Linked DNA regions of Gluconacetobacter diazotrophicus PA1 5. The protein of the gene in region 2 interacts with the protein of the main gene of each other region in a pairwise test. Links are inferred from orthologs where the notes say so. Each region holds a gene or a part of one and is shown on either strand. Other genes may lie near its edges.

Region 1 (14,711 bases), 2.7 Mb from region 2 along the record:
CGTCGTCGCGACGGCGCCGGCCAGGTCGCGGCCCAGGACCGTGGCGCCCAGAAGGGACGATTTCCGGTTCATAGGCATTGACCAGCGCGGTCATGACCTGGGTGTAGGGTTCGTTGCGGTAGTTGGCCAGGACCGGATCGTCGGCCAGGTAGACGACGTCGGCGCCATACGAAAACGCCGCCCTTGCCGCCTCGTCCAGTTCGGCCCGGCCGCTGCCCAGCACGATTCCGGCCAGTTCGACCTGCAACTGGTCGGCCAGCTTGCGTCCCTCGCCCAGCAGTTCCAGCGAGACGGGATGGATCTTTCCGTGCTCGAATTCGACGAAGACCCAGACATGGCGGTAGCGCTGGAAGCGCTCCGACAATTCCTTCTTCATATTGGCGCGGCCGCCCGGTGCCCCGCCCGTCGGTTTGGCGTTCATGGCCCTGTCTCCTTCAGTGCGTGGCGGCCTGCTGCAGCAGATCGGCCTGCAGCACGGGCTGGCGGGTGAAGATGGCGTCGATCAGCGTTTCGGCCAGCGCGGCCGGCGTTTCGGTTCCGGTCGCGATCTTCTCGGCCTTTTCGGCCCGGGCCGTGGGGGCGAAGACCTTCTTCACCACGGTCGGCGACCCGCGGAGCCCGCACATCGCCGTATCCTCGATGCCGGCGGCGGCGCCGTTCCACTGGACGATTTCCGCCTGGGCGGCGCGCAGGGCGTCAGCCTGGGTTCCACGCCGGATTTCGTTGCTGCCTTCCATCATCGTGATCATGACCGGCATCACCGAGCGCAGGACCTGCACCCCATGGTCCCCGCGGCGGCGGACCAGGATCTTGCGGTCCACCATGTCCAGGTCATCGATACCGGACACATAGGTCAACTGCGACAGGCCCAGGCGACGGGCGATGCCGGGACCCACCTGCGCGGTATCGCCGTCGATCGTCTGCTTGCCGCAGAAGACGATATCCGGCTCGCCCCAGGTTTCACCGGCCTTGCGGATCAGCTGCGCCAGCGCGTAGCTGGTGGCCAGCGTGTCCGAGCCGGCGAAAATCCGGTCGGTCAGCAGCACGGCACGGTCCGCGCCGAAGGTCATCGCCTTGCGCAGGCTTTCGACGGCCATCGGCGGCCCCATGGTCATGACCGTGACCTGGCCGCCGAACCGGTCGCGCAGGCGCAGCGCCTCTTCCAGCCCGAACAGGTCGTAGGGGTTGATGATCGTCGGCACCCCCTGGCGCATGATCGTGTTGGTGACCGGATGGACGCGGATCTGTCCGCTGTCCGGAACCTGTTTGATACAGACAAAGATTTGCATTCCGCGCCTCCATCGACATGCAGGATGTCATGTTTCCACGGGTCGCAAGAGGCGTACCAGCGAGGCCAAACGGGGCGAAAATTCCCTCAACCGTGAAAAATTCCCCGTCCGGCACCCGCTCTGGCCCCTGGTCCGACATCTCCGCGTCGGGTTCACGTCCCGTCCTGTGTCAACTCCGACAGGCTGACGAACCCACCCGATGGCCGCACCGCGTCCCGGTGGACCTTGAAGACACGCTCGGCAATCGGGGTCGAACGCGTGAAATCGTCGTACGCGCGCTGCAATTGCGCGCGGCACTGGGCACGCGCCGCGTCCTCGTCCGGTTCCAGTTCCGCCTGGGACAGGTAGGTGCCCATGCGGCGCAGGATATGCAGGCGGGCGACATTGAGCACCTCGGCGTCGTACTTGACGCCCAGCGTGCGGAAAAAGTCCTCGGCGGCCGACAGGCCGCGCAGTTCGTCCAGAATGCCCATCATTTCGTGGTTCCCCGATGTCTTATTTCGACACGCCTGCCATCAGGCCCGCATGCATTTCGGCCAGTTCGGCCAGCGCCACCGTGCGCTTGGCGGCGGAGGCACGCGCGCGCACGGCGGCAAGCGTGGCCGCGATGACGGTTTCGTCGGCATCCAGGCCCAGCGCCGCCAGCGCGTGCCGTACCGCGGCCCGGCCGGAATGCTTGCCCAGCACGATTTCGCGCTGGCGGCCGAACTGCACGGGGTCCAGTGCCTCATACGTCGCGGCGTCACGCAGCAGGCCCGAGACATGGATGCCCGATTCATGACGAAAGACCGCGTCGCCGACGATCGCCTTGTCGGGCGGGATATCACGCACGGCGGCGCGCGAGACCAGGGTGGCAAGCCCGGGCAGGCTGTCCAGCTTCACGCCCGCCGGACGGCCCAGCAGGCGATATACCCCCGCCACCACTTCCTCCAGCGGGGCGTTGCCCGCGCGTTCGCCCAGTCCCAGGACGGTGACACTGGCGCACGCCGCGCCGGCCCGCACGGCGGCCAGCGTATTGGCCGTTGCCAGGCCCAGATCGTCATGGCCGTGAAATTCAAGCTGAAGCGGGCTGGACTGGCAGAGATACCGCATGACCTCGTGCACGCCGAACGGGTCCATCACGCCCAGCGTATCGGCGAAGCGGAAGCGGAACGCCCCTGCCTCGGCGATCACGCCCAGCAGATCGACCAGATAGGCCGGATCGGCCCGGCTGGCGTCCTCGCCCCCCACCGACACCGCCAGGCCGTAATCCCTGGCGCGGGAGACGACGTCGCGCGCCATGTCCAGCGTGCGACGCGGCGACATGCGGTATTTCGCCTGGATCTGCCGGACCGAGGTCGAAACGGACAGGTGCACGCTGCCCAGCCCCGTCCGCCGCGCCGCGTGCACGTCTTCGTCGCGCATGCGACACCAGGGGATGACGCGGGCGCGTTCCACCTCGTCGCCGATCGCCGCGATCATGGCGATCTCGGCATCCCCCATGGCCGGAACGCCGGCCTCGATCTCATCCACGCCGGCCGCGTCGAGGGCGCCGGCGATGGCCAGCTTTTCCCACGCGGTAAAGGCCACCCCCGGCGCCTGCTCTCCATCGCGCAGGGTGGTGTCGCTGATCAGCAGACGCGCGTTTTCCGACATCGCACAGCCTCCATACCGCCGGGCTTCATCAGGCCCGGCGCATCGCCCTAGGCATAAGTCGGTGCAAAGCCGGATTTCGCGGCGGCCGCGCCATCCCAGAAGGGGGACATTTCACGCAGTTTGGCGATGATGCCCGGCATGACGTCCAGAACGCGATCGACATCCGCGTCCGTATTTTCGCGCGAAAACGAAAAGCGGATCGCGCCGTGTGCCGCGGTATAGGGCACGTGCATCGCGCGAAGGACATGCGACGGCTCCAGCGAGCCCGACGTGCAGGCCGATCCCGAGGACGCCGCGATCCCGGCCTTGTTCATCAGCAGCAGGATGGCTTCGCCCTCGATGAACTCGAACGCGACATTCGCCGTATTCGGCAGGCGGTTTTCCGTATCCCCCGTGACCCAGGCGTTGCCGATCCGCTCCAGCAGCCCCTGTTCCAGACGGTCCCGCAGGGCGCGCACGCGGGTATTTTCCTCGTCGATGTGATGGCGGGCCAGTTCGGCCGCCACGCCCAGGCCGATGATGCCCGGTACGTTTTCGGTGCCCGCGCGCCGGCCGCGTTCCTGATGGCCGCCCCGAATCAGCGGACGCAGGCGTACGCCCCGACGCACATACAGCGCGCCAATCCCCTTGGGCGCATGCAGCTTGTGCCCCGAGAGCGACAGCATGTCGATTTCCGAATGCCGCAGGTTCATGGGGATCTTGCCCACCGCCTGCACCGCGTCGGTATGAAACAGCGCCCCGGCCTCATGCGCCACGGCCGCCAGCGTTTCGACCGGGAAGATCGTCCCGGTCTCGTTATTGGCCCACATGATCGAGGCGATCGCGGTGCGCGGCGACAGGGCACGGCGATAGGCATCGATGTCCAGCCGGCCGCGCGCATCGACGCCGATATAATGCACCCTGGTCCCGCGCGTCTTCTCCAGCCAGGCGCACAGCGCCAGCACGGCGGGATGCTCGACCGCGCTGGTCACGATTTCGTTGCGCCCGGCCTGGGTCTCCAGCGCCGAGAGGATGGCGGTGTTGTCGGATTCCGTGCCGCCGGCCGTATAGACGATCTCATGATCGAATTCCGCGCCCAGCAGGGCCTGCAGTTGCCGCCGCGCCGTGTGCAGGGCACCCCCGACCTCGGCGCCGAACGCATGCATGGACGATGCGTTGCCGAACTGCTCGGTAAAGAACGGCAGCATGGCGGACACGGCCGCCGGGTCGACGCGGGTCGTCGCGTTGTTGTCCAGATAAACCGCGTTCATGTCGCGCTCTCCTTCACTGCCCGGCCTGCACCGGAATGACACGCACCGGCGTGCCCAGCCGTTCGGCGATACGTCCCTGGATGCCCTGCACCGTCACGGCGGCCAGCTGGCAATTCACGCAGGCCCCGGTCAGCCGGACCATCACGCGGTTGTCCTCGACATCGACCAGTTCGCAGTCGCCGCCGTCGTTGCGCAGCGCCGGGCGAAGCTCCTCCAGCACCTCTTCGATGGCGCGGATCTTCTGCACGGTGGTCATCTTGCCGCCCGTACGCGCCGGGGGTGCGACCGGTGACGTCTTCTGCGCGCGACCCCGGACGGGCGCGGCACCGCCGGGCACGAAAGCCTGCACCGGGTCCAGAAGGCCCTCGGCCACCATCGCCGCATTGGTGCGTTCCAGCACGCCCTCCACGCCTTCGACGCAGGTGCCGCAACTGCCGGTCGCCTTGGTGAACTGGGCGACCTGCTCCATGCTGGTCAGGCCGTTATTGCGGATGGCGCGTTCGACCATGCCCTCGTCGACGCCGAAGCACCTGCACAGCAGCGCGCCGTCCTCGTGATCGTCTTCCCAGACTTCGCCGCGATAGTTCGCGACCGCCGCGCGCAGGGCCTCGTACCCCATGACGGAACAGTGCATCTTTTCCGGGGGCAGGCCGCCCAGGAAATCGGCGATGTCCTGGTTGCTGATTTCCAGCGCCTGGTCCAGCGTCTTGCCGATGATGATCTCGGTCAGGGCGGAGGACGAAGCAATGGCCGACCCGCAGCCGAAGGTCTGGAACCGGGCCTCGGTAATCCGTTCATCCTGCGGATCGACCTTGATCATCAGCTTCAGCGCATCCCCGCAGGCGATCGCGCCGACCTCGCCCACGCCGGAGGCGTCTTCCATCACGCCGGCGTTCTTGGGATTGAAGAAGTAGTCCTTTACCTTATCGGAATATTCCCACATCTGTATTTCCCTCCGTCAACGCCCGACCCTGCCGCGACAGTTCAGTTAAAGGACTTTCCGCAGGAACATTTCGATGCCGCATTCGGATTGTCGAACGAGAAGCCCGACTGTTCCAGCGTCACCACGAAATCGACCTTGGTGCCCTGCAGATGTGGCCCGCTTTCGGCATCGACGAAGACCTTGACGCCGTCGATGTCAACCACGACGTCCGAGGGTTCGGGCGCCGCGACCAGGCCCATCATGTATTTGAAACCCGAGCATCCACCGGATTCGACCATGATCCGGATTCCCTCGACCGGGGTCGCTGCACCGGCGATGGCCGCGCGTACCGCCTCACACGCGCTGGGGGTCATCTCAATCATCGTGAACTCCTTTTCCCGCGAATGTCTTCCGCACGGAAACCACGCAATCCGCGTGCCACGACAAAAGAGAAGGCCGAGGTTATTTTCCGGGGGCTGTCCTGTCCGATTTGCAACGTTGTCGGATTCCCGACGTGTCGGCATGGGGCGGACATGAAATCGCGGGCACGAAAAATCCCGGCGCGCAGGCGCCGGGATCCTTATCGGCCAGCGGCAGGAAGAGACCGGTCAGGCGGCGGGACGCCCGGCGGCCGTGCGCGCCAGAAGGCTTTCACCGTCCTCGGCCCCGAAACAGGCGTCGAAATCGTCACATTCGTCGCAGACCGGGGTCGAGCACAGGCGATAGCCCTCGTCCCGGCAGATCAGGCGGAAAAAGAACTTCTTCCACTTCATGTCGCCGGTGTTGCGGCGGGCCAGGGGTTCGAAATGCCGTTCCAGCATCCATGACAGTTCGCGCCGGTGACGAAGCCCCAGATCCTGCCACAGGTGATGCGGTTCCATGGCCCGGCGCGCGACCATGGCGGCAAGCCCGTATTCCCACTCCGAGCCTTCCGACGTTCCCCGGCGCAGCAGGTCGCGCAGGATGGATTCGTTTTCATCGGGGACCGGCGCCGGCAGGTCCGCCATCGTCTGAAAACGCGACAGCGCGCCCGGAAGCATCGCCCCCACCAGCGCGACGAGGTCCTGCCCCCCCAGGCCCACCAGGCCCGGCAGGGGCAGGCCGCGTTCACGCGACTGAATCAGCGCGATCGCAAGGATGGAGGCCAGGACGTGGACATCGAAACGATCGCATTCCGTACCCGTGCCCTGGGCCACCAGCCAGGCGTGAAGGTCCTCGGCCCGCATCGTCGCCTCCCTGTCTGTTCAGCCCGCGCCGTGCGCCTGGCAGTTGGTGGGGCAGACCCGCGCGCAGGCACCGCAGCCGATACACGCCCCCGCGTCGACCAGGGCCATCACCCGACGTTCCACGTCGTCATCGCCGTCGTCATCGTCGTCGACCAGTTCCCCTTCGTCGGTCAGGCCGCGCAGGGTCATGACGCCCCGGCCGCAGACCTTGAAGCACCGGCCGCAGCCGATGCACAGCGCCGGATCGATCGCGAGCAGGTATTCCGGCTGCCACGGCCGGCCGTCGCGTGTGACACTTCCCATCTCTCTATTCCTTCGTCGCGTCTTCGATCGCGGCCAGCGCCGCGCGTTTTTCGGTCAGTTCGGCAAAGGCCCGATGCGCCTGCGCGGCGATGTCGGGAATCGCCTGCCAGTTGACGGGCAGGTCCTCGGACAGATCGTGCAGATCCATCTTCGCCTTGGTGGCCCGGGCGGACAGCTTCTTCAGTTCCGCCTTCAGTTCCGCGATATCCGTCATGGTGCCCTCCGTCACGCCCGGGCCACTTCGGGAAACCGGTTGATTTCGGCCACCGCCGCATTCACGGCCTTCGCCCCTTCCGCCGCCAGGGCGGACAGGCTGTCGAAACCGAAGCGATGCACGTCGCGCAGGGTCTTCATGAAGACGACCAGCCGCCCGGTCGTCAGGATGACGCGACCGAATCCCTCATGGCTCATCTTCATCATCGGCGAGGCGATCAGCCCCGTCTCCTGCTCGATGGCGAGGCCGACGGCCTGGAAGAACGTCTCGACCCGCGCCAGCGTGTCGGGATCGGGGTCGCTGATCATCGGCATGGCCCGCCGCTCCTCCTTGCTGACGATATAATCGTCAAGGAGCATTTCATTCGTCTTGCGTTCCCAGGCCCCGTACATGTCCTCGGCACGGATCCGCCCGACCAGCGCCTTCATGAACGAGGTCGCCATCGGATCGTCAATCACACCGGCTTGCGACATCGTCAGTCCTCCTCATCCAGAAAATCCATCGAACGGGGTACGGCCGCCCCCATCACCTTGCGCAGCCAGGGCGGCGGGTTGCCCTTCATCATCGTCTGGACGCGTTCGATCACCGACGCGATGCTCTGCGGCGCGGGCAGCTTGACCGGGTGGATATGCGCGCCGACCACCTTCGCCGCCGCCGGACCGCCAATGGCCAGGACGAACAGCAGGTTGCATCCCGCCAGGGCATCGACCTTGGGGCCGATCCTGTCGTCGACGTCCACCTTGTGCGCGCCGGATTCGTCCGAGACGTCGTCGAACCCCACCGCCTCGACAAAATGGGCATCGTCCGGCGTCACGTCCCAGACCGCGAAGCGTCGGGCGGACCCGAAATGCGCGTTCAGCGCCTTCATGTCCTGGGTCGCGATCGCGATCCGCAGGCGCGGCACGACACCGGCGGCGGCACCGTCCCCGCCGGCTTCCGGTTCAATGAGCTGCAAGCGACGCGCTGTCATGCACTATCTCCTCGATCGTATGGGCGGACGGCACGTGGCCGAAATCGTCCGGCGTGTGCTCATGCATCTGGCCCAGGAACAGGTTGGCGACGCGGAAGATCAGGTCGCGCGTGCCGCGATATCCGATGGTCTGCGCGTGCGCGGTGCCCAGACGATCGAAAATGGGAAAGCCCACGCGCATCAGCGGAATGCCCAGGCGGTCGGCGGACTGACGGCCGTGACTGTGGGTGACCAGCAGATCGGCGCCCCCCGCCGCGTGGACCGCGTCTTCAAGATCCGTCAGGTCGCCCACGATGACGCTGTCCGCGGGAATGGAGTCCAGGTTCGGCGCATTGGACGTCGAGGCGACCGCGGCGACGATCCGTGCGCCCATTCCGGCAAAGAAGGCCGACAGGCCATACAGAAGATCGGGATCGGCGGCGATCGCGATGCGCTTGCCGCCGAAATGGAAATGACCGTCCAGCATCGCGTCCAGCAACTGGCTGCGCTGGCGGCGATAGCGCCCCGGCACCGCCCGGCCCGACAGGCGCGACAGCAGCGCCATCAGCCGGTCGTTGGCCGCAAGTCCCGTCAGGGTGGGAAACAGCGTGACCGGCACGCCGGTTACGCTGCCCAGCAGGTCGGCCGGCGCGCGCATATGCTCGCCGATGGCGATGGTGTGCACCGCGCGCGCCATCTGCGCCACTTCTTCCATCCGCGCGCCGCCCTGCGTGGTCGGGCACCAGTTCTCGGCCACATGACCGTCCAGCGATCCGGACAGGTCCGGCAGGATCACGGGATACAGGCCGAAGCTTTCGATCAGGTCCCGCAGCGCCTCGATGTCGGCCGGGGTCTGGTGCACGCCCGGCAGGACGTTGACCTGCTGGAACGACGTCACCGTCGGCGACCACGGGGCCACGACCGATTCGATGATCGCGCTGACGGCGGCCGCCCAGCCGTCCTCCAGCGCGCCGGCATAATCCGGGGTCGAGGCGAAGACGATCCGTGTATCCGCCAGTTCGGGCTGCCGCTGGAGGATCAGCTTCAGGTCGCCGGCATAATCCTCTCCCCTGGTCTCGACCAGTGCGGTCGAGGCGATGCCGATGAAGCGCGGCTTCATCCGCCGCTGCAAATTCAGCAGTGCCTCTTCCAAATTGCCCGCGGCCCCCAGGATGGTCGCGACCTCGTCCATCGCCGTGGTCTGCAGCGGGATCGCTTCCTTGTAATGGCGCACGGTCAGGACCAGCGCGAAGGACGTGCAGCCCTGCGAGCCATGGAACAGCGGCACCGCGCCGTCGATACCCAGATAGGCCAGCGCCGCGCCCAGCGGCGTCGAGGATTTCAGCGGATTGACGGACGCCGCCTTGCGCGGCTTCACGATGGTGGCCACGGACGAACTCCTCAGGACAAGGGGGTCAGGAACGGCGCGTCATCCAGGAACGCATCGGCATCGTCCTCCTCCCACGGGGCCGGGCGGCGGACATCCGCCCAGACCGGGTTGGACAGGGACCGATCCAGTTCACGCACCAGCGCCACCATGCCGTCATATCCGGCATAGGCCTGGTGCCGTTCCTGGTTGATATCCAGCCAGGGCACCCGGGCCTTCAGCGCCACGAACTGCGTCCGTCCGCCGGACAGCAGGATGTCCGCGTCGCCGCGCCGCAACTGGGCGTACATCTCCCGCGGCGGGATGGCGTCCACCATGTGGGCGTCGCCGCCCATCAGGTCCTTGATCTTCTGCTTGTCGTTATCGGTGGATTTCCGGACCGACGTGCCCACGACGACCATCCCGATCTCCTGCAGGGCGGAAACGATCGACCAGGATTTGACACCGCCGGTATAGAGCAGCACCCGCTTGCCCTCCAGCCGCGCGCGATAGGGGGCGATGGCCTCCCAGGCGCGGGCTTCCTCCTCCGCGATCAGGGCCTCGGCCCGGGCCGGCAGGTCGGCCGGCGCGCCACGGGCCACCAGCATCCCGGCGATGGCCCGCAGGGCGGCGGAGGTGTCCTCGATTCCGTAGAAAGATCCTTCAAAGTACGGAATGCCCCACCGTTCTTCCATCTTGCGCGCGACGTTGATCAGCGAGGTCGAGCACACCATCATGTTGACGCGCGACCGGTGCGCCGACGCAACCTCGCGATAGCGGGCATCGCCCGTCACGCAGGCATGGACCCGAATCCCCAGGGCCCGAAACAGCGGCAGGATCTGCCACAATTCGCCCGAAAGATTATATTCGCCAAGAATATTGATATCCGTGGGCGTGCTGATTTCGGGCTCCATCGTCCCGATCACATAATCCAGCAGCGCCTCGCCCGCCAGCTTGTTGCCCAGGTTCTTCCCGCCGACAAAGCCCGGGGCGTTGACCGGGATGCACGGCGTCGCCAGCTTCTGGCTGGCATGGGCGCAGACCGCGACGACATCATCGCCGGTCAGCGCCGGAACGCATGTGGAATAGACGAAGACCGCGGGTGGCGCATAGCGGGCGATGACGTCCTTGATGGCCTTGTACAGCCGCTTTTCGCCCAGCCCCATGACGATATCCATCTGCGACAGATCCGTCGTGGCGCCCAGGCGATACAGTTTCGGTCCGGAACTGGCGGCATGCCGGTTGTCCCAGCCATTGCCTTCGCAGGCCAGCGGACCATGGACCAGATGGACCGCATCCGTAATGGGCTGCAGCGCGATCTTCGCGCCGTCAAACGCGCACCCCCCCGCCGCCGCACCGGGCGTCAGCGGCTTGGAACACCCCTTCCTGCGCTCCTTTTCGCCCTTCGCCAGGTTCTTTTCACACCCTGGCTCGTTGAACAGTTCGGTAACCTTCGCCTTCAAAGCGTCGCTCATCGTCCTCTCCAACCCTCGGATCCGGCATCATGTAGGACGCCGGGCGGCACGGGACCGCCCGGCGTAGTGTTCAGCGCGTCAGGTCAAAGGAATAATCGGTGACGCCCGCCTGGATCGTATCGTCGTCAAGCTTGTCGAAGATCTTGTCCAGCAACGTCACCAGAACGCGCAGGGCGCCCTGATATCCCCAGACCGGGAAACGATGGTGATGATGCCGGTCGAAGATCGGGAACATCAGACGGATCAGCGGCGTGTCCGTATCGCGTTCCAGATACTTGCCATACGAATTGCCGATCAACAGGTCGACCTTTTCCGTCGCCAGCAGGGACCGCATATGCCACAGATCCTTGCCGCCCCACGCCTTGCACCCGACGCCGAACGGGGAACTGTCGAACAGTTCCTGCATCTGCGCTTCCCACGCCTTGCTGCCGTTGGTCGCCAGGCAGTGCTTCGGCTCGCCCCCGGTTTCCAGGATGAAGCGCGCCATGCCATAGACGAAATCGGGATCGCCGTAGATCGCGTACGTCTTGCCATGCAGGTAGGCCTGGCTGTCGGCCAGCGCGTCGACCAGGCGGCCACGCTCCATTTCCAGTTCCTGCGGAACCGGCTTGCCCGAAATCTCCGACAGTTTCTGCAGCAGGTCGTCCGTCGCCCCGATGCCCAGCGGGTAATGGAAGGACGCGGTCTTCTGCCCGAAGCTCTGGCAATATTCCAGCGTCTTCGGCGTGCAGTATTCCTGAAGCGAAATCGTGTAATCGGCGTTCACCGCATCACGCGCGGCCTCGATCTTCGTGCCGCCGTCATACATGCGGTACTCGCCATCCGACGGCGTATCGAACTGATCCGACACGTCGGACAGGATCGTGTACTGCACGCCCATCATGCCCAGGATGCGCTTCAGCTCGCGATTGTTGCCGACCGCGAAACCGTCGAACCCGGGGATGATGTTGACCGAACGGTTGGGGACCGGCGTCCTGCCCTTCCAGAAATGCTCCAGGATACCCTTGAGCATGTTGTCGTAGCCCGTCACGTGGCTGCCGACGAAGGCCGGGGTATGGGCGAACGGAACGTCAAATTCCTCGGGGACGGACCCCTTGCCCTTGGCCGTCTGGATGAAGGCGTGCAGATCGTCGCCGATGACCTCCGCCATGCAGGTCGTCGACACCGCGATCATCTTCGGGTCATACAGCTTGTAGGTATTCGCCAGCCCGTCCACCATGTTGTTCAGGCCGCCGAACACCGCCGCGTCTTCCGTCATGGACGACGACACGGCCGATGACGGCTCCTTGAAATGGCGGGAGAGATGCGAACGATAGTACGCGACGCATCCCTGCGAGCCGTGCACGAAGCTCATGGTGCGCTCGAAACCCGAGGCCACGAAGACGGCGCCCAGCGGCTGGCAGGCCTTGGCCGGATTGACCGACAGGGATTCGCGCGCGAAATTTTTCTCGCGGTACTCCCAGCTCTTGGTCCAGTCGGCGATCTCGACGACCTTGTCCGCCGGAGGCATGTTCTCCAGCTTCGCTTTCCCGGCCAGCATCTCCTGATATTCCGGTTCGCGGAACAACGGTGCGTGATCGAGAATCTTATCGACATTTTGAGGCATGATCTTACCCTCTGTCCTTTACCCACCCGCGTGCGCCATACGGCACGCCGGCTGCGTTATGGCCTCAGGCGGCGTTTTTCCACGGAGCCTTGAACATGCTCCAGACCGGATTATTGATGGCAAGATCCATGTCACGGGCGAAGATGGCGAAACCATCATAGCCATGATACGGGCCCGAATAATCCCATGAATGCATCTGACGGAACGGGATGCCCATCTTCTGCACGGGATATTTTTCCTTGATGCCCGATCCGACCAGGTCCGGACGGATGCCTTCGATGAACTTCTCCAGTTCATACCCGGTGACGTCGTCGTAGATCAGCGTGCCTTCCCTGACGTAGTGTCCAGTGCGCTGATAGTCGTCGTTGTGGCCGAATTCGTAGCCAGTGCCGACGATTTCCATGCCCAGGTCGTTATAGGCATTGACGACGTGGCGCGGACGCAGGCCGCCGACATACAGCATGACCTTCTTGCCCGCCAGGCGCGGACGGAACTTCTCGATCACCGCATCGACCAGGGGCTGGTATTTCGCGATGACGCGCTCGGCGCCTTCCTGGATCTTCTCGTCGAACAGGGCCGCGATCTTGCGCAGCGATGCCGCGATCTGCGACGGGCCGAAGAAGTTATATTCCGTCCAGGGAATATTGTACTTTTCTTCCATATGCCGGCAGATATAGTTCATCGAGCGATAGCAGTGAATCAGGTTCAGCTTCGCCTTGGGCGCGCGCTCGATTTCGGCCAGCGTCGCATCGCCGGACCAGTTGCCCACGACGCGCAGGCCCATTTCTTCCAGCAGGATGCGTGACGACCAGGCATCGCCGCCGATGTTGTAGTCACCGATGACGTTGACGTCATAAGGCGTCGTCTCGAACGCCGCGTGCTTGTCCTCGCCGTCGAACACCCAGTCCCGGATGGCATCATTGGCGATATGATGGCCCAGCGACTGCGAAACGCCGCGGAAGCCCTCGCACCGGACCGGCACGATGGTCTTGCCGATTTCCTTCTTCTTCTTGCGCGATACCGCCTCGATGTCGTCGCCGATCAGGCCGATCGGGCATTCGGACTGCACCGAAATTCCCTTGGCCAGCGGAAAGAGCTCATCGATTTCGTCGATGATCTTTTCCAGCTTCTTGTCACCGCCGAACACGATGTCCTTTTCCTGGAAATCGGACGTGAACTGCATGGTGACGAACGAGTCGACGCCGGTATTGCCGATATAGTAGTTGCGGCGCTGCGACCACGAATACTGTCCGCAGCCGACCGGGCCATGGCTGATATGGACCATGTCCTTGACCGGCCCCCAGACCACGCCCTTCGATCCGGCATAGGCGCAGCCGCGGATCGTCATGACGCCCGGCACGGACTTCACGTTCGACTTGACGTCGCATTCGCTCAGCATCACGCCTTCTTCGCCGGCGTCCTGCGCCTCGGCTTCGGCTTGGCCGGCGACGTTCAGATGCTTCTGCCGGCGCTTGCGGGCCTTGTCCGGGTATGCTTCCAGCACTTCCGCGATCAGGCGAGCGTGAAACGCGCTATCGTTGGTCTTGTCTTCATCCAGACTCATTTTCTGGTCCCCTTCGTGGAAGTGGGAAACAATGCCCGGCGGCTTACCCGCCGGACATTCAGGCATCAGGCCAGCGCTGCCGCGGCCTTGGCCTCCTTGGCGGCCAGTTCGGCCAGGGCTTGTTCATCGGTCTTCATGATGCCGAACTCGAGCAGCATGTCTTCCAGCTCTTCCATCGTGATCGGCGTGGGCACCGTGCCCTGCCCGGAATTCGCATGGATCTTCTGCGCCAGCGTCCGGTATTCCCCGGCCTGCGCGGAATCCGGCGCGTACTCGATCACCGTCTGCTTGCGCAGTTCCGCGTGCTGGACGATGTTGGCACGCGGCACGAAATGCACCAGCTTGGAATTCAGCCGCTTGGCCAGCGCGTCCGCCAGATCGTATTCGCGGTCGGTCTGACGTTCGTTGCAGATCAGTCCACCCAGGCGCACGCCGCCGGAATGGGCGTATTTCAGAATGCCCTTGGCGATGTTGTTGGCCGCGTACAGGGCCATCATCTCGCCCGACATGACGATGTAGATTTCCTGGGCCTTGTTTTCGCGGATCGGCATGGCGAAGCCGCCGCAGACCACGTCGCCCAGCACGTCGTAGGAGACGTAGTCGACATCGTCATAGGCGCCGTTTTCCTCGAGGAAGTTGATCGAGGTGATCACGCCGCGTCCCGCGCAGCCGACGCCGGGCTCCGGCCCGCCGGATTCGACGCACTTGATGCCCTTGTAGCCGATCTTCAGCACGTCCTCGAGTTCCAGGTCCTCGACCGATCCGGCTTCCGCTGCCAGGCTCAGGACCGTATCCTGCGCCTTGGCGTTCAGGATCAGGCGGGTGGAATCCGCCTTCGGATCGCAGCCGACGATCAGGATCTTCTGGCCCATCTCGACCAGTGCGGCGAGGGTATTCTGGGAGGTCGTCGAC
Region 2 (14,596 bases):
TCGCCTTCATTTTCGCAAGGCCCTGCTTCGTTGCAGGAAAAACAGGCCGAAATGCCTGCCGAACCGCATCGTGGCGGAACGAACGGGACCACACCACTGACACGTTCGAGAGAATTTTGAGCGCCAAGACGAATGCCTCCCCTTCGGCCGCGCAAGAAGCCGAAGCCCATCCCGTCGCCCTCGTTCCGTCCGCCACGGACGCAGAGTCGCCCGCCGACGAATCGCCTGTTCCGGATGCCGGGGAGTCCGCCGCCCCGCAACCGCTCTTTTCCGACCTGGGGCTGTCCGACCCGATCCAGCGCGCGATCGACGACATGGGATACCGCCATCCCACGCCGATCCAGGCGCAGGCCATTCCTTATGTGCTGATGGGGCGCGACGTGCTGGGCGTGGCCCAGACCGGGACAGGCAAGACCGCGTCCTTCACCCTGCCGATGCTGGAAATCCTGTCCGGATCACGGGCGCGGGCGCGCATGCCGCGATCGCTGATCCTGGAGCCGACGCGCGAGCTGGCGCTGCAGGTGGCCGAGAATTTCGTCAATTACGGCAAGTATCTGAAGCTGAATCACGCGTTGCTGATCGGCGGCGAGAGCATGGCCGAGCAGAAGGACGTGCTGAATCGCGGCGTCGACGTGCTGATCGCGACTCCGGGCCGGCTGATCGACCTGTTCGAGCGCGGCGGCCTGCTGCTGACGCAGACGCGCCTGCTGGTGATCGACGAGGCCGACCGCATGCTGGACATGGGGTTCATCCCGGATATCGAGAAGATTGTCGCCATGCTGTCGCCCGTGCGGCAGACGCTGTTCTTCTCGGCCACCATGGCGCCGGAGATCCGCCGCCTGGCGGACATGTTCCTGCAGAACCCCAAGGAAATCACCGTCAGCCGCCCGTCCTCGGTCGCCACCACCATCGAGACCGGGCTGGTCGTCGTCGACGAGGCCGACAAGCGGCGGGTGCTGCGCCGCATGCTGCGCGACGACGCGGTGCAGAACGCCATCGTGTTCTGCAACCGCAAGCGCGATGTCGATGTCCTGTACAAATCGCTGGTGAAGCATGATTTCTCGGCCGGGGCGCTGCATGGCGACCTGCCGCAGTCGGTCCGTTTCGCGACCCTGGAGCGTTTCAAGTCCGGCGAACTGAAGATCCTGGTCTGTTCGGACGTGGCCGCGCGCGGCATCGATATCGGCGGCCTGTCGCATGTCTTCAATTTCGACCTGCCGTTCCATGCCGAGGATTACGTCCACCGGATCGGCCGTACCGGCCGCGCCGGGCGATCCGGCCATGCCTACAGCCTGGCGACCCCGTATGACCGCGCGCTGGCCGAGGCCATCGAAACGCTGATCGGCCATGCGATTCCCCGGCTGGAGGTCGAAGGCGTGACCCAATTGGAATGGTCCGAGGAATCGGGCACCCGTGGCGGGCGTGGCCGTGGTCGCGGCAAGGGCAAGGCCCCGGACCGGCGGGGCGGCAAGCCCGACCGCGCCCGGAACGACGCCACGCCAGCCGAGGACAAGGCCGAACCCGTCGCGCCCCCCCAGCCCGTTTCCGCCCCCGTTCCGCCCCCGTCCCCCGCGGCCGTCCCCGCCGAGGCGGCGTCGCCGCGCCGGTCCGGCCCGAACCGCCAGCGGGACCGCGATCGCGACCGGCATGCCGAGGACGGGATATCCGGCCAGAACGGGACGGTCATCGGGTTCGGCGACGACGTCCCCGCCTTCATGACGCTGCCCCGGCGGGGCCCGCCATCGTGCCCGGTGTCGATGAGGTGATCGACGAGACGGCCTGAGAAAGGCCGGGGCCCTGCCCTTCGAAACCCCATTCGCCTGGATGACATGACGATCGAAGCCGATATCGCCCTTCTGGGCACGGACGGGGACGGCATTGCCCGCACCGCCGAAGGCGACCGCCTGTTCATCCCCGGCGCGCTGCCGGGCGAGCATGTCCTGGCCGACCGGGTGGACGAACGCACCGCCCACCTGACATCCATCCTGCGGCCCAGCCCGGACCGGGTGACGCCGCCCTGCCCGCTGTTCGGAACCTGCGGCGGATGCGCGATCCAGCATCTGTCGCTGGCCGCCGCGCTGGACTGGAAGGCCGGGCTGGTCGTCCATGCGCTGGAGCGCGCCGGATTCGCCGCCCCCGCGATCACCGGAACGGTCCAGAGCCCGCCCGGATCGCGCCGGCGGATCGACCTGGCGGTCCGGCGCCGGCCGGAGGGCGTATGCATCGGGCTGCATGCCCGGCGCGGCGACGTGGTGGACCTGACCGCCTGCCCGGTCCTGGAACCGGCGCTGTTCGCCCTGCTCCCGGCCCTGCGTGCCGTGATGCAGTCGCTGGGGGCTCTGCGGCGCGACGGTGACGCCCTGATCAACATGCTGGATTCAGGCCCCGACCTGCTGCTGGCGACCGACGGCCCGCTGGAAGCGGCGGACCGTGCCAAGCTGGCGTCCTTTGCCCGCGACCACCGGATTCCCCGCATCGCCTGGCGCCGTGCGGGCACGACGGACGTGCCGGAAACCGCCGCCCAGACCGCATCGGTTCGGCATGAACTGTCCGGCGTCGCCACCATGCCGCCGCCCGGCGCGTTCCTGCAGCCGACGCGCGAGGGCGAGGCCGCGATCATCGCCGCCGTACTGGCCGGCCTACCGCGCCGACTGGTGCGGAAGGATACGGTGATCGAACTCTATGCCGGGTGCGGCACGCTGTCCTTCGCGCTGGGGCAGCACGTGCGCACCCTGGCGTTCGAGGGACAGCCCGACGCGGTCGCGACCCTGCGCCGCGCCACGACGGGCACGCGCGTGGTCGCCGAACAGCGCGACCTGAACCGCCAGCCGGTGATGGCGCGCCAGATTGCCGACGCGCGGGCGGTGGTGCTGGACCCGCCTTATACCGGGGCCGGGGCGCAGATGGCCGAGATCGTCGCCGGCCGGCCGGAGCGAATCGTCTATGTCAGTTGCAATCCGCAGGCGCTGGGCCGCGACGCCGCCGGACTGCAGGCGGCGGGCTATCGCCTGGACGGCGTGACGATCATCGACCAGTTCCTGTGGTCGACCGAGGTCGAAGCCGTCTGCGTCTTCACCGCCCCACCCGCCCCCCGCCGCCGGACGCGGTAATCACGGCGCTTTGGGTGACGACAGGGCCTGCCTTGCGCTAGGCTTGACCTGCTGTTCTGCATCAAGACGGTCTGTCCGGCCGGAGAGCCTGCCGCTGACGAAACCGGGCTGTGCCCGTCACGCTGGTATCGAACGTCCATCGGAAGCGATCGGGGCGGGTATGGCGAGCAAGGATGAACCGGATGAAGCCGAAACAACCGCGTCCAGTGTCGCGACGGCCCTGATCCGGATTTACGGCGCGGTGGCCATCGGCACGATCCGACGCCATATCAGCCGGTGCGTGGAGGACAACCTGACCGACGAGGCCGAATTCTGGCTCCGGGTCAGGAACCGGGCCACCGTGCTGCTGAGAACGTCCCGCTGGAAAAGCGACACGATCCATTGATCGGTCACATTCCACTGCAATTCCTGTTACGCTCCGAGTCCGACATCTTAGGAAAGTGGACTCATGACCACACGCAGGTTCTTCATTATTTTCGGCCTTGTCGGACTATTCAGCGGCACGGCGATCATGCCCGCCTCGGCCCAGCTTGCCGCGCCCGCCCTCCGTCACGGCGAGGGGGTTCGCATTGCCGCGGCGCTGAGCAACCGCGACCGGCCGGAGGCGGACCGTGCGGCGGACGCAAACCGCAAGCCCGCCAGCCTGCTGGCTTTCGCCGGCGTCAGGCGCGGGATGAACGTCGCGGACATCATGCCGGGCCAGGGCTATTTCACGCGGATCTTCAGCAATCTGGTCGGCGCGGGCGGCCATGTCTGGGCGGTGGTCCCGGCCGCGCGCCTGGCGCAGAATCCCAGGGCGGCGGACGCGGTCAAGGCGATTGCCGCCGATGCATCCTTCGGCAACGTCACCGCACTGGTCCAGAAGCTGGATGCGCTTTCGTTTCCCAAGCCCCTCGATCTCGCCTGGACATCGCAGAATTATCACGACGTCTATTACGGCGCCGGACCGGATGCGGCGCTCGCCCTCGACAAGGCGGTTTTCGCGTCACTCCGGCGGGGCGGGACCTTCATGGTGGTGGATCATGTCGCCAATCCCGGCATGACGCCGGACGCGGTCCGCAAGCTGCATCGGATCGACCCCGCCATCATCCGCCAGCAGGTCGAGGCCGCCGGCTTCCAGTTCGAGGGCGAGAGCAAGCTGCTGGCCAATCCCGCGGATTCCCACACCCTCACGGTCTTCGACCCGTCGATTCGCGGCCATACCGACCAGGTCGTGCTGAAATTCCGCAAGCCCTGATCCTCAAGAAGAACAGGAGGGGACCGAATCTGCTGCTGGACCTGGCAGGCGCGCCGGACCTGCAGCAGGCCCGCCAGGCCGGGCTCTTTCCGCTGACTCTCGGGGACCCGGGATCAGACGTGGAAGCTCTCGCCGCAGCCGCAGCGTCCCTTTTCGTTGGGATTGCTGAAGGTGAAGCCGGATTCGAGCTGTCTGGTCTCGTAATCCATCGTCGTGCCGATCAGGAACAGCGTCGCCTTGCGGTCCACCAGCACGGTCACGCCCTTGTCGGTCACGACCTCGTCCCCGGGGCCGGCGGCATCGACGAAGTTCATGTCGTAGGCGTGGCCCGAGCAGCCCTTGGTCGAGACCGCGATGCGCAGCTTCTGGCCGGCATGCGCGGTTTCGTACAGCACGCGCAGCCGGTCGGCCGCCCGGTCGGTCAGCGCCATCAGCGGTGGCAGGGGCCGCGCGGGGCGCGAGGGCGTGGCCGTGTGTTCGGTCGGAAGGGTCATAGGCGTCCTCCTGGGAATGATCAGAACATGTTCAGGGCCAGGCGGGCATCGTCGCTCATGCGCGACATGTCCCATGGCGGGTCCCAGACGATTTCGACATCGGCGCTGGTCACGCCCGCGACGGCGCGCACGGCTTCCTGCACCTGGGCCGGCAGTTCCTGGGCGCTGGGGCAATTCGGGGCCGTCAGCGTCATCTCGATATGCACGGCACCGTCGCGGTGCAGGTCGATGGCGTAGATCAGGCCCAGTTCGTAGATATTCACGGGAATTTCCGGATCGTAGACGCTGGCGATCGCGGCGATCACCGAATCCTCGTCCGGGGCATCCGATTCCGTCCGCGCGTCGGCGGCCGGCATGTCGTCCGGCGTCCAGCTTTCGACCGATCCCCCCTCGGCCGTCGCGGGGGGAGCGAACGAAAATGCCTCTTCCGCCGGTCTGGTCGCGGGTTCGTCCATCGCTTCCGTCTTCTCGGGTTGTGCGTTCATCCGCCTCATCCCTCCTTCGACTCGTTCAACGCGTCATCCAGCGCCGACCACGGCAATGTGGCGCAGCGGATTCGCGAGCGGTGCCGGTGCAGGCCGGCGAAAGTCGCCAGTTCGGGGTTCGGCGCGTCGCCCCCGGTCCGCAGCATGTCGGTGAAGGCGCGGGACAGAACCCCCAGTTCCGCGACGCTGCGCCCCGGCGCCAGGTCGGCCATCATATCGGCCGAGGCGACGCAGATGGCGCATCCCCGTGTCTGATGCCGGACCATCACGACCCGGCCCGCCGCGTCCAGCGTCACACCCAGCCGCACCCGGTCGCCGCACATCGGATTCGTGCCCTCGCCCTGATGGGTCGCCCCGTCCAGCGGGCCGGCATGAACGGGCGCGCGGGCCCGCTCGATCACCTGCCGCTGGTAGAGCCCGTCCTGGTCCATCGTCCTCTTCCCCCCGCGCCTTACAGGAAGAAGGAGCGGATCTGCTCCAGCGTCCTGGCCAGAGCGTCCACCTCCTCGCGCGTCGTATAGAGGCCGAAGCTGGCCCGCGCGGTGGCGGACAGCCCCAGGCGCCGCATCAGCGGTTCCGCGCAATGATGGCCGGCCCGGATCGCGATGCCGTTCCGGTCCAGCAGGGTGGCGATGTCATGCGGATGCACGTCGTCCATGGTGAACGAGATCACGCCGCCGCGTTCGACCGGCGACCCCACCACGTGCAGGCCGGGCACCTCGCCCAGCCGCCGCAGCGCATGGTCCAGCAGCGCGGATTCATGCGCCGCGATGGCGTCATATCCCACCGATTCGACGTAGGAGATGGCGGCCCCCAGCCCGATGGTCTCGATAATGGCGGGCGTGCCGGCCTCGAACTTGTGGGGCACGGTCGCCCAGCTCGATCCCTCGAACCGGACGGAGGAAATCATGTCGCCCCCGCCCAGGAAGGGCGGCATTTCCTCCAGCAGTTCGCGCCGCCCCCACAGCACGCCGATGCCCGTGGGGCCGTACAGCTTGTGCCCGGTGAAGGTGTAGAAATCGGCGTCGATCGCCCGCACGTCCACCCGGTGATGGACCACCATCTGGCTGCCGTCGAACAGCACCCGCGCACCGGCGGCATGCGCGATGTCCGCGATCTTGCGCGCCGGGGTGATGGTGCCCAGCACGTTGGACATGTGGGTGACGGCCACCAGCGCCACCTTGCCGTCATCCAGCAGCCGCGCCAGGGCATCCAGTTCCAGGTCGCCGGAATCGCTGATCGGCGCCACGCGCAGTTCGATGCCCGCGCGGTCGCGCAGCATCTGCCAGGGCACCAGGTTGGCGTGATGCTCCATTTCCGAGATCACGACCGCCTGGCCCGGACGCATCAGGCTGCCGAAGGAATGGGCGACCAGGTTGATCGCCTCGGTGCTGTTGCGCGTGAAGATGATTTCCTCGCGCGCCGCACCGATCAGGCCGGCGACCTGGTCGCGCACGCCCTCGTACGCGTCGGTGGTCCGCTCGCTCATCCAGTGCAGGCCGCGATGGATGTTGGCGTACTGGGTACGCATCGTCTCCGCCATCGCCTCGATGACCGGAAGCGGCTTCTGGGCCGAGGCCGCGCTGTCCAGGAAGACCAGCGGCTTGCCGTGCACCCTCTCGTTCAGGATCGGGAAATCGTCGCGGCGGGCGCGCAGGGCGTCGATCGGGTCGGGCATGACGGCGGGCGAGACATCCATGTTACGCGTCCTTCCGGTTCCACCAGGATTCGACCGCGCGATCCAGCACCGCGCGCAGGCTCTCGTCCCCGATCAATTCGACCGCATCGTGCAGGAAGGCCTTGACCAGGATGGCGCGGGCTTCATGCTCGGCCACGCCGCGGCTGCGGAGATAGAACAATTGATCCGGGTCCAGCGCCCCCACGGTCGCACCGTGGCTGCAGCGCACGTCGTCGGCATAGATTTCCAGTTCCGGCTTGGCGTCGATCTCGGCGGTATCGGACAGCAGCAGCGCCTGATTCATCTGGTAGCCGTCGGTCTTCTGCGCAATGCGTTCCACCAGGATCTTGCCCTGGAATACCCCGCGCGCATGGCCCGACAGCACATTCTTCACCGTCTGGCGCGAATTGCACGCCGGCGCCGCATGGGTGATGACGCTGGTCAGGTCGGCCACCTGCCGCCCGTCCAGCAGTTGCGCGCCGTTCACGTGCACGATCCCGCCTTCGGCCGCCAGCCGGGCGTGGACCTCGTGCCGCGCCAGCGAAGCGCCCAGGGTCAGGGTGAAACTGTCATAGCTGGCGCCCGCGCCGACTTCGGCGTGGATGACGGCCAGGTGCTGCGCCGCCGGGTCCTCGGCCTGCAGCTTGGCATGGATCAGGGCGGCATTATCCGCGACCGTGATGTCGAAGACCGGGTTGTGCAGGTAGGCCCCGCGCCCGACCGCGAGGTCCAGCACAGACAGGCGCGCGCCCTGGTCCAGCACGATACGGTGCCGGGGATGGACGGACAGCGGCGCGGAGTCCGCCACCGTCACCGACAGCAGCAGCATCCGCCCGGCATCGACGCCCGGCCCCACATGCAGCACCAGCCCGTCATCGGCCAGCAGCGTGTTCAGCGCCGTCGCGACATCGTCGTACGGCGGCGATTCGTCCCGCGCGGTCAGGCGCGTGACCGTCACGCCGTCGGGCAGGCGCGACAGCGCGGCATCGAACCGGCCATCGACCACGACGGCGCGCGGCAGGTCCGCATCCAGGGCGAACTCCCGCTCGGTCTCGGCCACGATGGCGTGGACCGCCGACATGTCGGGCCGGGCCGGCGCGGCGGCGAACGGAATGTCGGCCAGGGCCCGCAGCGAGGTGTATTTCCAGGCCTCGACCCCGGTGCGCGGCAGGCCCGAAGCCCGCAGCAGCGCGGCGGCGCGGTCGCGCGACGGGTTCGCGCCCGCCTGCCCGTCATACCGGGCCAGGAAGGACGCGGCGCTGGCGCCGGCGGTCCTGCCCCCCCGGGCGACCGCGTTCTCGGCGACCGCGTTCACGCGGCCTCCGCCAGGAAGCGGGCATAGCCCTGGGCCTCGAGCTGCTTCGCCAGTTCGGGACCGCCGCTGTGGATGATGCGCCCGCGCGCCATCACATGGATGCGGTCCGGGACGATATAGTCCAGCAGGCGCTGGTGATGGGTGATGACCAGGGCCGAGAAATCGGGCGCGCGCAGCGAATTGACGCCTTCGGCCACGATGCGCAGCGCATCGATGTCCAGTCCGCTGTCGGTTTCGTCCAGAATGGCGAAGGAGGGCTGCAGCATGCGCATCTGCAGCACTTCGTTGCGCTTCTTCTCGCCGCCCGAAAAGCCCACATTCACGTTGCGCTTCAGCATGTCGTCAGACATCGACAGATGCTTGGTTTCCTTGCGCACCGCCTTCAGGAAGGCCACCGCGTCCAGTTCGTCCTGGCCCCGGGCGCGACGCACCGCGTTGACCGCCGTGCGCAGGAAATTCGCGTTGTTCACGCCGGGCAGTTCGACCGGCGCCTGGAAGGCCAGGAACAGGCCCAGCGCCGCGCGCGCCTCGGGGTCCAGCGCCAGCAGGTCCTGGCCCTTGAAGGTCGCGGTGCCGGCCGTCACCTCGTAATCCTCTCGCCCGGCCAGGACATAGGACAGCGTGGACTTGCCCGACCCGTTGGGCCCCATGATCGCGTGGACCTCGCCCGCGGGGATGTCGAGATCGACGCCGCGCAGGATCTCCTTCTCCACTCCGCCATCCGAAATTCTGGCGCACAGGCCGGCGATCCGTACAAACTCGTTGCTCACGTCACTCATCTCCGTTCAGCCGACGCTGCCTTCCAGGCTGATCTGCAGCAATTTCTGGGCCTCGACCGCGAATTCCATCGGCAGTTCCTTCAGCACGTCCTTGCAGAACCCGTTGACGATCAGCCCCACCGCGTCCTCCTCGGACAGGCCGCGCTGGCGGCAATAGAACAGCTGGTCTTCCGAGATCTTGGAGGTCGTCGCCTCGTGCTCGATCTTCGCCGACATGTTGCGGCTTTCGATGTAGGGCACGGTGTGCGCCCCGCATTGGTCGCCGATCAGCAGGCTGTCGCACTGGGTGAAATTCCGCCCCCCCGACGCCTTGGGCATCATCCGCACCAGGCCGCGATAGGTGCTGTCGGAATGGCCGGCGCTGATGGTCTTGGCGATGATCGTCGAACGGGTGTTCCGTCCGATATGGATCATCTTGGTCCCGGTATCGGCCTGCTGGTGGTTGTTGGTCACCGCGACCGAGTAGAACTCGCCCACCGCGCCGTCGCCCTGCAGGATGCACGACGGATATTTCCAGGTGATGGCCGAGCCGGTTTCGACCTGGGTCCAGGAAATCTTGGACCGCGCGCCCCGGCAGGCGCCGCGCTTGGTGACGAAGTTATAGATGCCGCCCCGCCCGTTCTCGTCGCCCGGATACCAGTTCTGGACGGTCGAATACTTGATCGACGCATCGTCCATCGCCACCAGTTCGACCACCGCCGCGTGCAGCTGGTTCTCGTCGCGCATCGGCGCGGTGCAGCCTTCCAGGTACGAGACCGAGGCCCCGTCCTCGACCACGATCAGCGTGCGTTCGAACTGGCCGGTATTGCGCGCATTGATGCGGAAATAGGTCGACAGTTCCATCGGGCAGCGCACGCCCCTGGGCACGTAGACGAACGATCCGTCGGTGAAGACGGCGGAATTCAGCGCGGCATAGAAATTGTCGGCCACCGGCACCACGCTGCCCAGGTAGCGGCGCACCAGGTCGGGATGCTCGCGCACCGCCTCGGAGATCGGGCAGAAGATGACGCCGGCCTTGGCGAGGGTCTCGCGGAACGTGGTGACGACCGAGACGCTGTCGAACACGGCATCGACGGCGACGGGGGCGCGTGCCTCCTGCCCCTCGGGCACCTCGACGCCGGCCAGCAGCGCCTGCTCGTGCAGCGGGATGCCCAGCTTCTCGTAGGTGCGCAGCAGTTCGGGATCGACCTCGTCCAGCGATTTCGGGCCGGTCTTCTTCTTCGGCGCGGCATAGTAATGCGCGTCCTGGAAATCGATCGGCGGATGGCTGACCTTCGCCCAGGTCGGCTCGGGCATCGCCTGCCAGGCCTGGAACGCCTTCAGCCGCCATTCCAGCAGCCACTCGGGCTCCTGCTTGCGGTGCGAGATCAGGCGGATCGTGTCCTCGGTCAGGCCCTTGGGGGCCAGATCCATCTCGATCTCGGTCTCGAACCCCCATTTATAGGTGGATTGACCCAGGCCTTCGACCGTATCGCGGGTTTCGGCAACCGCTGGCATCTCTTTCCTCTCCCTCAGACCGCGACGGCCGGGCCGGCGCCGGATGTATCCTGGAGCCCGTGACGGCCCCCCTGCCCTTCGACGCATGGGCCCTGGACACCCTGGCCGTGCGCGCGCATGTCGGCCAGCGTGATCGCGGACAGGGCCCCGCGGATCGCATCGTTGACCGCATCCCATTGCCCGCACACGCCGCAGAACGGGCGCGTGTCGCACCCGCCGCCATCCACGCATGCCGTCAGCGAAATCGGCCCGTCCACGGCGGTAATGACCCGCGCCACGGAAATATCGTTCAACGGACGGGCCAGCCGGTATCCCCCCCGCGCGCCGCGCAGGGATACCACCAGGTCATGGACCGCCAGGATCTTCAGCACCTTGGCCACGGTCGGTTCGGGAATACCCGTCGCCTGCGACAGCGCGGGCGAGGTCATCACCTCGTCCTCCTGCGCCAGACGGACCAGGGCCACGACGGCATAGTCGGTCAGCTTCGACAGCTTCAGCATCCGCGCCCCTTTCCTACCCGGCCTGTGCACCCCCGGCCTGTACGCCAGAGACATAACGGACCAAATCAGTCCTGATTTACCCAGATGCTTCGCCGCGACGCCAGCGTCAAGTGCAATCGGCGCAGTTCAGCACCCCTTTGGCCGCGCCACCGGCCGTACGATGCGGGCCGGCGATGCCGAGATCACCTTTTGGCGATAAGGGATATCGCCCCGCGGAGCGTCAGCCGGCGCCCCGGCCGAAGAGCAGTTGCAGCAGCAGCGACAGGCCCGCCCCGGCCAGGAAACCGACCAGCGTGCCGTTCAGCCTGACGAACTGCAGGTCCTTGCCGACCCGTAATTCCAGGCGCGACGACAGCAGGTCGGCATCCCATCCCGCCACCACCGAGGCGATGAAGCGCGACAGGCGTTCGCGCAGGAACGGCAGGCTGCCCAGGATCATGCGCCGCGCGGTGCAGACCATCCGCTCGCGCAATGCCGCATCGGTGCGCATCTGGTCGGCCAGGCGCAGCAGCGTGTCCTGGACGATCGACGCGGACCATCCGTCGGGGCGGCGCATGTCGGCCTCGATCATCACGCGCATCCGCCGCCAGACATCGCCGCTCCAGCCCCGGATACTGTCATGGGTCACCACGCCCATGATCGCGCCGGTGATGTCCTGGCGGCGTTCGGGGTCGGTCTCGATCCGGTCGATCTCGCCACGGACCCAGTTCGTGAAGCTCTCGCGCAGTTCCGAGTTCTGGGGATCGACACGGTCCAGTTCCTGGTTCACCGCGACCAGGACCTTGGTCGCGATCGACCCGCCGATGGCCCAGCCCAGGACGCGGCCGCCCTGCTCGCGCACGCGGTCCTCGATCATCGCGCGCAGCGATGCCTCCTTGGCCTTCAGCCCGTCCTTCAGCCGGGCCAGCAGGAAGGACAGGACTTCCTGGTGCCGGTCGCCCTCGACCAGCGCGCGCAGGGTCCGCGCCACGATGGGGGCCACGTCCTCGCCGCCCAGGATCATGGGCATGATCCGGCCCATGGCCGATCCGGCACGGCCATCCTCCAGCCGGTTCATCACCCCGGGGGCCGCGCCGGCCAGCATGCGGCTGACGGTCTCCGCCGTCGCGGGGTCGTCCAGCAGGCCGGCCACGATTTCCGGCAGGTCGATCCGGTCCAGCGCCGCGTTGACGTCGTCCTCGGTAAAGACATGGGTGGCGACGAAACGGCCCAGCGCCTCGCCCAGCCGGGCCTTCTGGGCCGGCAGGATGGCGGTATGGGGAATCGGCAGGCCCAGCGGATGGCGGAACAGCGCGGTGACGGCAAACCAGTCGGCCAGCCCGCCCACCACCCCGGCCTTGGCGCCGGACCGCAGGACATCCAGCCAAAGCCCGTCCCCCACCAGGCCCGCGGCCGGCGCCGCGTATCCCGCGGCGGTCAGCACGCCCATCCCCGCCAGCAGTCCCGTGGCCGCGCGACGGTAGCGCCGCAGATTCAGCCAGGCTGCCCTGTCCGCTTCGGACAGCGTGTTCTCCGCAGTGGGGATCGTGTTCATCCCTCCGTGGATACCACCCCCCGCGCGCCGACCCAAGCACCCCCCACGCCGGCCGCCGGTCACATTGATGCTGCCCGCGAAGGCCGCCCGGGGGGCCGCCCGGGGGACCGACAGCCCCGGTTTCGGCGAAATTCGGCGTGAAGTTGCCCCGGCAGACATTGCGATGGGAACGCGAACATGGAACCTTGCCGCCACGCACGGAATGGATGATTGGGCCCCGCGATGACCGATACCCCCACCCGCGATGCGGCAGAGATGCTGCTCGACCTTACGCGGCAAGCTGTCGCGGATCACGAGAACTCGTCATCGGGCAATCCCATCATCGCCCTGGCGCGCCGAATCGGCCGCCAGCTGACGGCCGGCACCCTGACCACCGACACGCTGGAACAGGTGGTGCGCCAGTTGCGCGACACGGCGTTCCGCGACCGGGCGGCGCGGCTGCATGCCTATGTCGGGGGCACGGACGATGCCGCCATCGCCGGGCGGATGCGCGGCGTGGCGCAGACCGTCGCCAGCGAACCCGGACCGGACGGCACCCCGCCGAATTTCGGGCATTTCCGCAAGAACCTGGAACGCAGCCGCTTCGCGGCCGTGTTCACCGCCCATCCGACCTTCGCCCTGGCCAATCCCGTCTATGACGTGCTGGCGACGCTGGCGTCGTCCGATGACGGGCGCACCGGCACGGTGCCGGCCCTGGCCACCCACCGCCGCCCCGCCCCGCCGACGCTGGAGGAAGAATTCGCCCTGGCATCGGCCGCGATCGTGCGCGGGCGCAACGCGCTGGACCGGCTGACCGGAATCCTGCTGGCCGAGGCCCGCACCCGCTGGCCCCACGAATGGTCGGTGCTCAGCCCCCGGCCCGTGATCCTGACCACCTGGGTCGGGTACGACACGGACGGGCGGACCGATATCGGCTGGTGGGACACGATCCGCCTGCGGCTGCGCATGAAGCGCCTGCAGCTTGAACGGCTGCGCGACCAGATCACCCCGCTGCGCCCGGTGGCCGACGGGCTGCATGAACGCGTGGCCCGCGCGCTGGACGCGGTCACGGACCAGATCGAGGCCTGCCCCGTGGGCGCGGCGCCCGGCCCCGATTCCGTCGCCGCATTCGCCGCCGTGCTGATCGGCCGGCGCGAGGACGCGATCATGGGCGCCAGCGAACTGGCGTCCTCGTTCCAGGAAGCCATCGACACCGCGCCGCCGGACGACCGGATGGCCCTGGCCGTCGCCCGGGCCGGCCTGATGGCCCACGGCATGGCCGCAGCCCACACCCATGTCCGGCTGAATTCGACGCAGATCCACAACGTCGCGCGCCAGCGCCTGGGCATCGACGACAGTCCCGAGATCCCGTCGCAGCGCCGCGCGCTGCTCAGCCGCATCAACGAGGCACTGGACCACGTCCAGCCGGTCAACATCGATTTCGGATCGCTGCTGGTCGAACAGGCGACGGCCGCGCGCCTGATGATGACGGTGCGCCAGATCGTGCGCCACATCGACCGCGAGAGCCCGGTCCGTTTCCTGATCGCCGAGACCGAGAGCGGCTATACGCTGCTGGCCGCCCTGTGGCTGGCCCGGACCTTCGGCATCGAGGAACATGTCGAGATCTCGCCGCTGTTCGAGACGCAGGAGGCGCTGGAGAACGGCGCCCATATCGTCGAGGAAGCGCTGCATTCCCCGCACTGGCGCGAGTATCTGCGCCGCACCGGCAAGCTGAGCCTGCAATTCGGCTATTCCGATTCCGGCCGCTATGTCGGGCAGCTGGCCGCGACCTACCTGATCGAGCGGCTGCGGCTGAAGATCTGCGAATTGCTGCGGCGCTGGAACCTGACGGATGTCGAGGTCATCCTGTTCGACACCCATGGCGAGAGCATCGGGCGCGGCGCGCATCCGTTCCGCCTGTCCGACCGGCTGGATTACCTGTCGCCGCTGCACGCCCGCGCCGTCTTCGCCGATGCCGGCCTGCGCAT

Evidence for each region.
Region 1: the proteins of sufC (region 2) and GDI_RS02075 interact in binary tests that used the Escherichia coli proteins (3 or more experiments, as listed by UniProt). The link is inferred for Gluconacetobacter diazotrophicus PA1 5 from one-to-one orthologs.

What each region holds. Positions count from the first base shown.
Region 1 is NC_010125.1:433,581-448,291, reverse strand. What follows is about bases 3,820-6,670. They hold GDI_RS02075 (HesB/IscA family protein), read right to left. Parts: upstream 5,480-6,670; coding sequence 5,159-5,479; downstream 3,820-5,158. Other genes in these bases: GDI_RS02060 (CCE_0567 family metalloprotein), read right to left, coding at 6,630-6,670; fdxB (ferredoxin III, nif-specific), read right to left, coding at 6,341-6,625; GDI_RS02070 (nitrogen fixation protein NifQ), read right to left, coding at 5,705-6,322; nifU (Fe-S cluster assembly protein NifU), read right to left, coding at 4,188-5,117; nifS (cysteine desulfurase NifS), read right to left, coding at 3,820-4,174. In the rest of the region: GDI_RS02105 (electron transfer flavoprotein subunit alpha/FixB family protein), read right to left, coding at 1-421; GDI_RS02100 (electron transfer flavoprotein subunit beta/FixA family protein), read right to left, coding at 435-1,289; nitrogenase stabilizing/protective protein NifW, read right to left, coding at 1,442-1,765; nifV (homocitrate synthase), read right to left, coding at 1,785-2,924; more of nifS, read right to left, coding at 2,972-3,819; more of GDI_RS02060, read right to left, coding at 6,671-6,839; GDI_RS02055 (NifX-associated nitrogen fixation protein), read right to left, coding at 6,851-7,312; nitrogen fixation protein NifX, read right to left, coding at 7,315-7,809; nitrogenase iron-molybdenum cofactor biosynthesis protein NifN, read right to left, coding at 7,781-9,178; nitrogenase iron-molybdenum cofactor biosynthesis protein NifE, read right to left, coding at 9,190-10,629; nifK (nitrogenase molybdenum-iron protein subunit beta), read right to left, coding at 10,700-12,235; nifD (nitrogenase molybdenum-iron protein alpha chain), read right to left, coding at 12,300-13,799; nifH (nitrogenase iron protein), read right to left, coding at 13,865-14,711. UniProt on the Escherichia coli protein: Member of gene cluster sufABCDSE that mediates iron-sulfur cluster assembly under oxidative stress and iron limitation conditions.
Region 2 is NC_010125.1:3,143,209-3,157,804, forward strand. Bases 7,203-9,938 are described here. They hold sufC (Fe-S cluster assembly ATPase SufC), read right to left. Parts: upstream 9,090-9,938; coding sequence 8,316-9,089; downstream 7,203-8,315. Other genes in these bases: sufD (Fe-S cluster assembly protein SufD), read right to left, coding at 7,203-8,319; sufB (Fe-S cluster assembly protein SufB), read right to left, coding at 9,105-9,938. Outside these bases: GDI_RS14445 (DEAD/DEAH box helicase), read left to right, coding at 117-1,766; GDI_RS14450 (class I SAM-dependent RNA methyltransferase), read left to right, coding at 1,830-3,110; GDI_RS14455 (hypothetical protein), read left to right, coding at 3,271-3,495; GDI_RS14460 (class I SAM-dependent methyltransferase), read left to right, coding at 3,559-4,347; GDI_RS14465 (HesB/IscA family protein), read right to left, coding at 4,461-4,841; GDI_RS14470 (SUF system Fe-S cluster assembly protein), read right to left, coding at 4,862-5,296; Fe-S cluster assembly sulfur transfer protein SufU, read right to left, coding at 5,332-5,757; GDI_RS14480 (cysteine desulfurase), read right to left, coding at 5,778-7,025; more of sufD, read right to left, coding at 7,027-7,202; more of sufB, read right to left, coding at 9,939-10,595; GDI_RS14500 (SUF system Fe-S cluster assembly regulator), read right to left, coding at 10,610-11,095; GDI_RS14505 (DUF445 domain-containing protein), read right to left, coding at 11,316-12,629; GDI_RS14510 (phosphoenolpyruvate carboxylase), read left to right, coding at 12,852-14,596. UniProt on the Escherichia coli protein: Has low ATPase activity. The SufBCD complex acts synergistically with SufE to stimulate the cysteine desulfurase activity of SufS. The SufBCD complex contributes to the assembly or repair of oxygen-labile iron-sulfur clusters under oxidative stress.